DNA from 2 places in the Alteromonas sp. Cnat3-28 genome. Region 2 is predicted to be linked to the other one. Evidence: predicted binding sites of a transcription regulator. Region 2 holds the regulator's gene; the other holds the start of a gene.
What was found. Region 2 encodes MetJ, which represses methionine synthesis genes. Its sites were predicted from a motif close to TAGACGTCTAGACGTCTA; they were not measured.

Region 1 (3,133 bases), on a different contig from region 2:
ATCAACGGACTGGCGTTATATACTCATTCAACGGGCGCATCCTATTTGTTTGGCGCAGCAAGAAACGACAATGAACTGTGGGTAATTGATGTGAATGGCAATAAGCCAACAAAGCGTATCCCTATTACCTTCGACGTTGCCGGCGATCAGAGTTGCGAACAGTACACAATGGATAATTCGTCGATGGAAGGATTAGTGACCATTGAAAATACCTTGTGGATCATTAACGATCCTTGGGAGAAAAACTACCTTAAAAACGCGACGTGTGAAGCGCATAAGAAGCGTTATGAAGACTTAGCGCCTTTATTATTTCCACTAGAAATTAACAGCGTTTGGTTTGAATAATAAGAAAACGAATAGATTGAAAAACAAAAGGGTTGCTTTTAAGCAACCCTTTTTATTGTTGGCTAACGCTATTAATATCGCTGTTTTATTTATGCGTCGCTGCGAAGTCGAGAAGCGAAGGTTTTTTTGAACTTCGCAAGTTTAGGTGCCACCACCATAGAGCAATACTGGTTTTGTGGATTATTTTTGAAGTAATCTTGGTGGTAGTCTTCGGCGTCGCAGTAGTTATTTACTGCTACAATTTCAGTCACTACGGGATCGGGCCAAATCTCTTCTTCTGTAATTTCTGCGATAATTTTTTCTGCTTCAGCTTTTTGTGTATCGTCGTGATAGAAAACTGCGCTGCGATACTGTGTGCCTACATCATTGCCCTGTCTATTCAGCTGTGTAGGGTTATGCAGCGCAAAGAAAATTTCTAGTATCTCTCGGTAGCTAATGCTGTCGGCATCAAACGTCACTTGTACCACTTCAGCATGGCCAGTATTTCCTTTGCATACCTCTTCATAGGTTGGATCGGCCTTTTCGCCTCCAGCATAGCCAGAAATTGCTTTTTCCACGCCTTCAACGCTATTAAACGCTGATTCGATACACCAAAAGCATCCGCCTGCCAACGTGGCGACTTGTAAATTTGCCATAGTAAAAACCTCTCTTAATCTTTGTCTGTAGTGTGGGTGCGGGTAGGTCACAACACAAGTCATCCAAGCGTGTTTTTTTATCGTATAAACGAATATTAAATAAGAATAATGTGCGAGCTAAGTGAAAGGTTTTAACATGTGAAGTTAGCTGCTTTCTTTCAAGCAGTTTGCAACTGGTAAGAATGCGTATAAACGTGTTCAAAATTTGGCAGAGGTATTCAGTCGTGATTATTTTCTATGACGGGTATTGTCCGTTGTGTATCGCTGAAATGCGTCATTTAAGAAAAAGAGACAAGCACAACAAATTAACATTGGTAGATATTCAGGCCCCCGATTTTTCGAACCGTTATCCAACCATGGATTGGCATGCACTTAATGCAAGAATTCACGGACTTCGTGAAGACGGGACGTTGATAACTGGCCTTGATGTCACTCATGAAGCATGGAAAGCCGTGGGCATGGGTTGGCTATATGCACCGCTTCGCTGGCCTGTTATTCGTCATTTAGCCGATGCTTTCTACAATGTATTCGCAAAACATAGATACACCATTTCATACCTGTTAACAGGTAAAAAACGCCAGTGCGATCGCTGCATACCAGGAGAAGCCAGTGAAAAATAACGTCCTTATAGTGGGCGCGTCGGGCGGTATTGCGTCTGCGCTTATTGAGCAATATAGCAGTGATGGTGCTAGGGTGTTTGCGGTTAGTCGCGCGCCTTTATCTGACACCAATCATTCTGGGGATGTTACCTATCATCAACTGGCCGAACAGGACGATAGGCACATTAGCGAATTTGTTGAACAGCTGGCTGAACAGCAGGTTGTGTTAACTACAGTAGTTATCACAACAGGCTTTCTACACCGCGAAAGCGATGGCATTCATCCTGAGAAACGTTTGGAAGATGTCAGCGAGCAGGCCTTAGCGGCTTATTTTTCGACTAACAGCATTATTCCCGCAATGTGGCTCAAGCATTTGGTGAATATTATGAGTAAAGAAGGCTCAACCCTTGTTTGCTTAAGCGCGAGAGTAGGGAGTCTTTCAGATAATGGACTTGGCGGGTGGTACGGCTACCGCGCGTCGAAAGCGGCGCTCAACATGTTGGTTAAAACGGCGTCGGTAGAATACAAGCGCAGATTGAAAGACGTGATGCTTGTTTGTTATCACCCTGGGACGGTTGATACGGGGCTTTCTAAGCCTTTTCAAAAGAACGTCGCCGCCAAGAAACTGTTCACGCCAGAGTTTACCGCTAAACAGCTCATTCACCACCTTTCGGCGCTTAATCGAGACCAAGCTTGTCATTTTATCGACTGGAATGGCGAAGTGGTAACTTGGTGATACGGTCTAACATCATTTCAGCAAGTCCAACATCAAGACTTTTTATTTCACTGCTGTTACCATGCTATTTTTGGGAATGGTGCAGCGTATTGATAAGCCCATAAAGGTAGCAATACAACGCGTTGACGCCACACGTGAGTCATAACAACAAACGCCATCCTGATAATAAATAATACCAGTTCGCTCGGCTTGATTCTTACGAATAGTAAGTACCGACAACCAGCATAAATTGTGAGCACGCGACGTGTTTGTGCATCACAAGGCGTGATACGGCGAACTGCTATAACAATAACTCAACAAGAGGAAGGGATATGAGCGGGGCCAGAGAACAGTTCGGATCGCGCATAGGTTTTATTTTGGCAGCTGCAGGTTCTGCGGTAGGCATAGGTAATTTGGTAGGGTTTCCTGTCGGTGCAGCTAAAAATGGCGGTGGTGCATTTCTTTTAATGTACGCTATTTTCGTTTTTGCCATTTGTTTACCGGTAATGCTGGCGGAAATGTCAGTAGGTCGCCATGCTAAAAAAGACCCGCTTGGTGCATACAGTGATATAAGCGGTAATGAAAAGAAATGGAAAGTCGCGGGGTGGCTAGCTATTGCTACGCCATTCATGATTGCCGTTTTCTACATGGTTATTACCGTGTGGCTTTTCGGCTATTTGTTCGAAGCAGTAAGCGGAAATCTAGACAAGTTAGCTAACCCAGAAACCTTTGGGCTGTTTATTAACTCAGAAGCCATCTTTTTATATATGGCGGCCGTTGTTGGTGTGGTCTACCTCATCCTTCAAGGCGGTGTAAAAGAAGGGATAGAAAAAGCGGCA
Region 2 (6,634 bases):
AGGAAACGGGCCATTTAGCTCAATGGCATGCTGCTGGAGAAATACTTGCTTGCTGTCTTGTAAAAAACGATAGGCCAAACTGCTGTCGGTCGCTTCTGCGCGAATGACAAACTGGCTAATAAAAGGGGGCAGCCCCGCCGCTTTACGCTCCATTAAAGCGTGTCTGGCGAAATGCCCATAGCCATTGTGCACTAAATCTTGTAGCAAAGGGTGATGGGGATTGTGAGTTTGCAGCCACATTTCACCGGGTTTACTGGCGCGCCCTGCTCTTCCAGCAAGCTGAGTTACAAGCTGAGCGAGCTTTTCTGGTGCTCTAAAATCGGCACTAAAAAGTGCGCCATCGCAATCTAGCACCGCCACTAAGGTTACATGAGGGAAATGGTGACCTTTTGACAGTATCTGAGTACCTACCAGAAGCTGGTACTCTTGGCGGTTTATTGCATCCAGTGTTTGGTGCAGTTTGTCTTTGCCCCGCACGGTATCGCTGTCTATTCGTACCTGTTTAACACCGGGAAATAAACTTGCAAGCCCTTGCTCGACTTGCTCGGTCCCCGTACCCGCCGTAACTAATTCATTGTGATGGCACGCTTCGCAGTTTGATGGCATTGAGCGCATGCCGCCGCAGTGATGACACTGTAAGCGGTTCTGCGCTTTATGCACCGTATACGGGCGGTCACAACGCTTACACATGACGGTTTCGCCGCAGTGATGGCAAAGCAGCGCTGGCGCATAGCCTCTGCGATTCACAAACACCAATACCTGATTTCCCGCGTTGATATGCTGGCGCATTATCGTTAGCAAGCCTTGCGAAATACCGTAGTGAATGGGTTGGTCACGCGCGTCCAACACATGCTGATGCGTGCTTTTCGCCCCTCCCGCTCGCTTAGTTAACTGCAAATGGGCATAGCGACCGCTTAGCGCATTATTAAGTGTTTCGAGTGCGGGCGTGGCGCTGCCTAATAAAAGAGGAATATTGTGCTGCTTAGCCCGCATAGCTGCCAAGTCACGGGCGTGGTAGCGAAGTCCATCTTGTTGTTTAAAAGACTCGTCGTGCTCTTCATCCACAATCAGCATGCCGGGGTTGTGCAGCGGGGTGAAAATAGCCGAGCGAGTACCGATGATTATCCCAAGTTCACCTGCTTTTGATCGCTGCCACACCTGTAGCCGTTCTTTATCAGAAAGCTGAGAGTGTAAAACGCCCACTGCAATACCAAAGCGCTTTTCAAAGCGTGACACTGTTTGCGGCGTCAGCCCGATTTCTGGCACAAGTATAAGCACTTGTTTTCCGTCGCACAGTAAGGGTTCGATGGCTTGAAGGTACACTTCCGTTTTACCGCTACCGGTAACCCCTTCAAGCAAACTTACAGCGAAATTGCCCTGCTGACGATTAAGTGCGGCAATGGCAACCGACTGCTCAGTATCTGGAATTGGCTTTTCAGACACCGATAACGAGGCAAGCCAACTGCCTGACTTAAATTCAGGCGCGACTTCTTCAATGCTTATCAATGACTTTTCGACAAGTGCTTTGACCGCAGGTGCGCCATACTGCTTGCGCGCTTGGGATGCTAATAAGGCACCACCGGCCAGTGCAGTAAAACACGCTTGCTGTTTAGGCGCCCGCGATAACGTGTCTGCAGTCGTTTGTTTACCTTTTTCGGTAAGCATTAGCATGTCTTGGGGTGTTGGCGCTGCTGACTCGCCTTTGCGCAATAAAACAGGCAGCATGGCGTGCAGGACCTCACCTGGCGCATGATGATAATACTGCCACAACCACTGAGCCATTTTCAGCAACACATTGTCAATAATTGGGGTATCGTCTAGAACTGACTCAATGGCTTTTAGCTTGTTGGCATTGTCAATTTCGCTTTCAGCTTTATGTAGCGTTTCAACGACAACGCCCACGAGTTTGCGCGGGCCAAAAGGCACAACCACTCTAACACCCGCACTAAGTGCGTTATCGTGGGTATACGTGAAAAGTTGGCGCAGTGGCACTGGCACGGCAACTTGGATAAAGGCCATTGCGAACGTTCTACCTTGTTTGATGACTTTTGCCGCGCACAATGCGCATACTAAATGTCATATATTGAAACTACTCATATCGAGACTATTCTTTTAGCCACACGTTACAGCAATTTTTGCAGTTAACAGTACATCTTAGTATTAGCGTGTATTGGCCGAGCCTTGAAAGCCAAATATTTAAACATACTTTGCTGTTAAGCATAAAAGGAATGTTTTTTGTTTAGCTGTCGTGCCTAACAGTTATACAAAAACCATACAAAAACCGCTTGATCAAGCCCCTGCCATCCTTTATTATGCGCCGCTCTTTTGCGATAGGCTGTTCTTTGAACGACTTATCATTTGAATTAAATAACGTATGGTGTGCGACTTCGGGTTGTATAGCGATACGGCCTTATTATGTGAGGTAACCCAATGAAACAAGATATCCACCCAAAATACGAAGAAATCACAGCAACTTGCTCATGTGGTAACGTAATGAACATTCGCTCTACGCTTGGTAAAGACATCAACCTAGACGTATGTTCTTCATGTCACCCATTCTACACTGGTAAGCAACGTAACGTTGACACTGGTGGTCGTGTTGATCGCTTCAAGAAGCGTTTCGGTGCATTGGGCAAAAAGTAAGCCTGATATCGAGTTCGAAAAAAGCGCCTTTATGGCGCTTTTTTATTGCTTAAAATTCACGCTTCACTCAAACAAGGTGTGCCAAACTGCGCGTTACCGCCGTTATCCTACGTCAGGCCAGTACCTAGCCAGTGTAACAAGCCCTGCAACTCGCGTTTCTGAAAACGTTTTTAGCTTAATTTACAACATCCAGCGTAACCTGAACTCAGTGAAGGTTTTTAACATTAGATAAATGCCTATCCCAATTGCCGCCACTCACTTTCTTACACTCTTCTTCGCTATCAAAATAAATACCAACGGGTACTGACTTAATTGACGCCAAAGCAATATTCACTTGGTTTATGAAGTCTATATCCCAACCATTAGTTAACGCCCGCTGCTTCTCCTGCTCAGTATTAAACACGGCAATCACTTGCGGCGCTCTCCAATGTCCTACGTGAGTTAGCCAAACAAATCCATTATTGTTAGATTTTACGCTTTCGCACACATCGGTTAGCACGGTTATTAGTTTTCTTTCTGTCATATCCTCGCCTTCAGCGCGAATTTTGAGTGGGCTTTCACAGAATTTTATCAGAAATATTGGATGGAGAATTAACGAGGTGTCTCCCTGCGTTCTATTTTCCTGATTTGGGTTTCTGTCCAATGCATTTATGAGAACGTAGATCCCTTTGATAGCTTTGTTTTTATCCTCCACACAATAGACCTACAGAATGTTATGACAAGTCAAAATAAATAGCATGAATGGCAATTATAGCTCCATTTTACTGGTCTAATTAGTATGCCTAACCTACATTGGTATATGAGAATTCTGATCAGATATGTACACAGTGATTAGCTGTGTTAGAGTTGCGATCGGCACTTTGATAGTGAGCATTAATTCTGTGAATAATGCATTACTTTCAAGACTTGTGGCGCTTTTGGGTACATAAACTTGAGGCTTGTATCCATTAAGGTATGTGAACAAAATCAGTAACGGTTAACGCCTAGTCTGCTTTTTCCACATGCCACCTTAGGGCGTATTGATAATTGCTGTAAAACAAAGATCAGCAAGCCCTAGTGCTAACAACTATTTATAATCACTTTTGTCATTACTTGGTTGTAACGCGCTTACGTTTATCTACCTATAACTATAACTATAACTATAACGACAATAAAATAGCTACAGAGCGTGAACGAAAACACCGATGAACCCTACATCTAAGGATACCTTTTTACATGTCAGATTTTAGACAACGCGCACTCGACTATCACGCCAAACCCACGCCTGGAAAAATCCGCGTAGAGTTATCTAAACCAGCCGACAGCGTCGATGACCTTGCTCTTGCCTATAGCCCAGGCGTTGCCGAGCCGGTCAGAGAAATTGCCGAAGATGCAGATAACGCCTATAAGTACACAGGTAAAGGAAACTTGGTTGCCGTTATCAGTAACGGAACCGCGATTTTAGGGTTGGGTAACCTAGGCCCACTGGCATCGAAACCTGTTATGGAAGGTAAAGCCCTTCTGTTTAAACGCTTTGCTGGCCTGGATGCCATTGACATTGAAGTGAAGCATCGTACAACCGAAGAGTTCATTAATACAGTAGCGAATATCGCTGACACATTTGGCGGCATTAACTTAGAAGACATTAAAGCGCCTGAATGCTTTGAGATTGAACAAGAGCTAATTAAGCGCTGTAAAATTCCGGTATTTCATGATGATCAGCACGGTACCGCTATTGTAACTGCAGCGGGCATGCTTAATGCTCTGGAAATTCAAGGTAAAAGCATAGAGAGCGCTAAAATCGTGTGTATGGGTGCCGGTGCAGCAGCGGTCGCTTGTATGGAACTGCTTATAAAGTGTGGTGCCCAGCGTGAGCGTATTTATATGCTAGACAGAAAAGGCGTTATCCATACTCGTCGCGAAGACTTAACTGAGCACAAAAAGCTATTTGCTAACAATACTGACAAGCGTACGCTTGAAGACGTAATGGAAGGTGCGGATATTTTTGTTGGTGTGTCAGGACCGGATGTTTTACCACCAGAAACACTGGCCTTGATGGCTGAAAACCCAATTGTATTTGCATGTTCTAACCCAGACCCTGAGATAAAGCCTGAACTTGCTCACGAAGTACGTAAAGATCTTATTATGGCTACCGGACGCTCGGACTACCCTAACCAGGTTAACAACGTACTGTGTTTCCCGTTTATTTTCCGTGGCGCACTAGATGTTCGTGCAACGGCCATTAACGATGAAATGAAAGTAGCGGCAGTAGAAGCCCTTCGTGCTATCACGAAGGAGCCTGTACCAGAAGAAGTACTAGCTGCCAGTAAGAGTACTAGTCTGACATTTGGTAAGGAGTACATTATTCCTAAACCTATGGACCCGCGTTTATGCGAGCGTATTGCTACCGCCGTATCTAAGGCTGCGATTGAATCTGGCGTTGCACGCGTGCCTGAAAGCCCAGAAGAATAAAATTCTGGCGCATTAGGCAAAAAAATGGAGGGGCTAGTGCTCAACCTTTATTTGCTAAAAAGTGCGCTTAGAGAATACAAGTACATAAAAAACGGCGCCGTGTTGTAGGTTATCAACTAGCAATAACTTACAACAAAGCGCCGTTTCTCTTTAATACCAAATATCAGTCGTCTTCCGACACATCGTTTTCGAAGCTTGGATCAATACCCATTTCTTCCATAATGCGTCTTGCTTCAGCCGGTACGCGATTAGGATTGTCTTTGCGCAGGTCATCATCGTTAGGCAATGGTTGACCGGTAAACGCATGTAAAAATGCTTCACACAACAGTTCTGAATTAGTGGCGTGACGCAGATTATTGATTTGGCGGCGAGTACGCTCATCAGTAAGCGCCTTAAGCACATTAATAGGTATAGAGACAGTGACTTTCTTTACCTGTTCGCTCTTCTTGCCATGCTCTGCGTAGGGGTGAATATATTTACCGTTCCATTCTGCCATTGTACTAACTCGGTCTACTCTTTTTTATGTTATGAAGAGAAATTCTAAACAAGTTCACGAAAAGGTCAATTGAGCAGTGTAAACCTCTTGACGTCTAGACATATATTCTTTAATTTAGACGTCTAAACGTCTATAAGAATACATTTTTGAGAGAAAAAGCCATGGTTTCTTACGCACAAGGTATCGATGCATTAAACCAGTCCCTGTCGGAACTGCGTGATATTGATGTATCTTTTGAATTCTTTCCGCCTAAAACGGAAGCCATGGAACAGACCCTGTGGAAGTCAGTTGAACGTCTAGCGCCACTAAAGCCAAGCTACATGTCGGTAACCTACGGCGCGAATAGCGGTGAGCGTGACAGAACCCACGACGTTGTAAAACGCATTCAGCAGCAAACCGGTGTCGCGGCGGTTCCTCACTTGACCTGTGTTGATGCTAGCCGTGATGAGCTTAAGCAAATTGCAAAAGACTACTGGGACTCAGGTATTCGCCGTATTGTTGCGCTTCGTGGCGATTTACCGCCAGGAGTAGAAAAGACAGAGATGTATGCCTCTGATCTTGTTGCCTTGCTAAAAGACGTTGCCGATTTTGATATTTCTGTTGCTGCCTATCCAGAGAAGCACCCTGAAGCACCAAATGCGCAGTTTGATTTACTAAACCTTAAGCGCAAAGCAGAAGCAGGTGCCACAGAAGCGATAACCCAGTTCTTTTTCGATACGAGTGTGTACCTTCGATTTAGAGACCGTGCAGCCGCAGCGGGTGTCGACTTAGATATCGTTCCGGGTATTTTGCCGGTAACCAACTACCAAACACTGGTGAAATTTGCGGGGTTCACAAATGTTCATGTGCCGGGATGGTTACACAAAATGTTCGACGGCCTTGATGCCGACGACCAAGCCACACGTAACCTAATAGGTGCTAACATCGCCATGGATCAGGTAAAGGTATTGGCTAAAGAAGGGGTAAAACACTTCCATTTCTATACGTTGAACCGCAGTGAATTAAGCTACGCCATCTGTCACATGCTAGGTGTGCGCTCAGGCA

Region 1: the regulator MetJ is predicted to act here: its motif matches at 1,058-1,075, upstream of msrA (peptide-methionine (S)-S-oxide reductase MsrA).

Annotation. Positions count from the first base shown of each region.
Region 1 covers NZ_JAKREY010000021.1:36,329-39,461, reverse strand. Annotated here, with positions in the region: gene MHM87_RS17115 (hypothetical protein) at 1-345, shown strand, start outside; gene msrA (peptide-methionine (S)-S-oxide reductase MsrA) at 435-980, opposite strand; gene MHM87_RS17105 (DUF393 domain-containing protein) at 1,205-1,600, shown strand; gene MHM87_RS17100 (SDR family NAD(P)-dependent oxidoreductase) at 1,590-2,315, shown strand; gene MHM87_RS17095 (sodium-dependent transporter) at 2,627-3,133, shown strand, end outside.
Region 2 covers NZ_JAKREY010000007.1:100,249-106,882, reverse strand. Annotated here, with positions in the region: gene priA (primosomal protein N') at 1-2,019, opposite strand, end outside; gene rpmE (50S ribosomal protein L31) at 2,431-2,643, shown strand; gene MHM87_RS09300 (hypothetical protein) at 2,849-3,166, opposite strand; gene MHM87_RS09295 (malic enzyme-like NAD(P)-binding protein) at 3,859-5,094, shown strand; gene metJ (met regulon transcriptional regulator MetJ) at 5,258-5,590, opposite strand; gene metF (methylenetetrahydrofolate reductase) at 5,752-6,634, shown strand, end outside.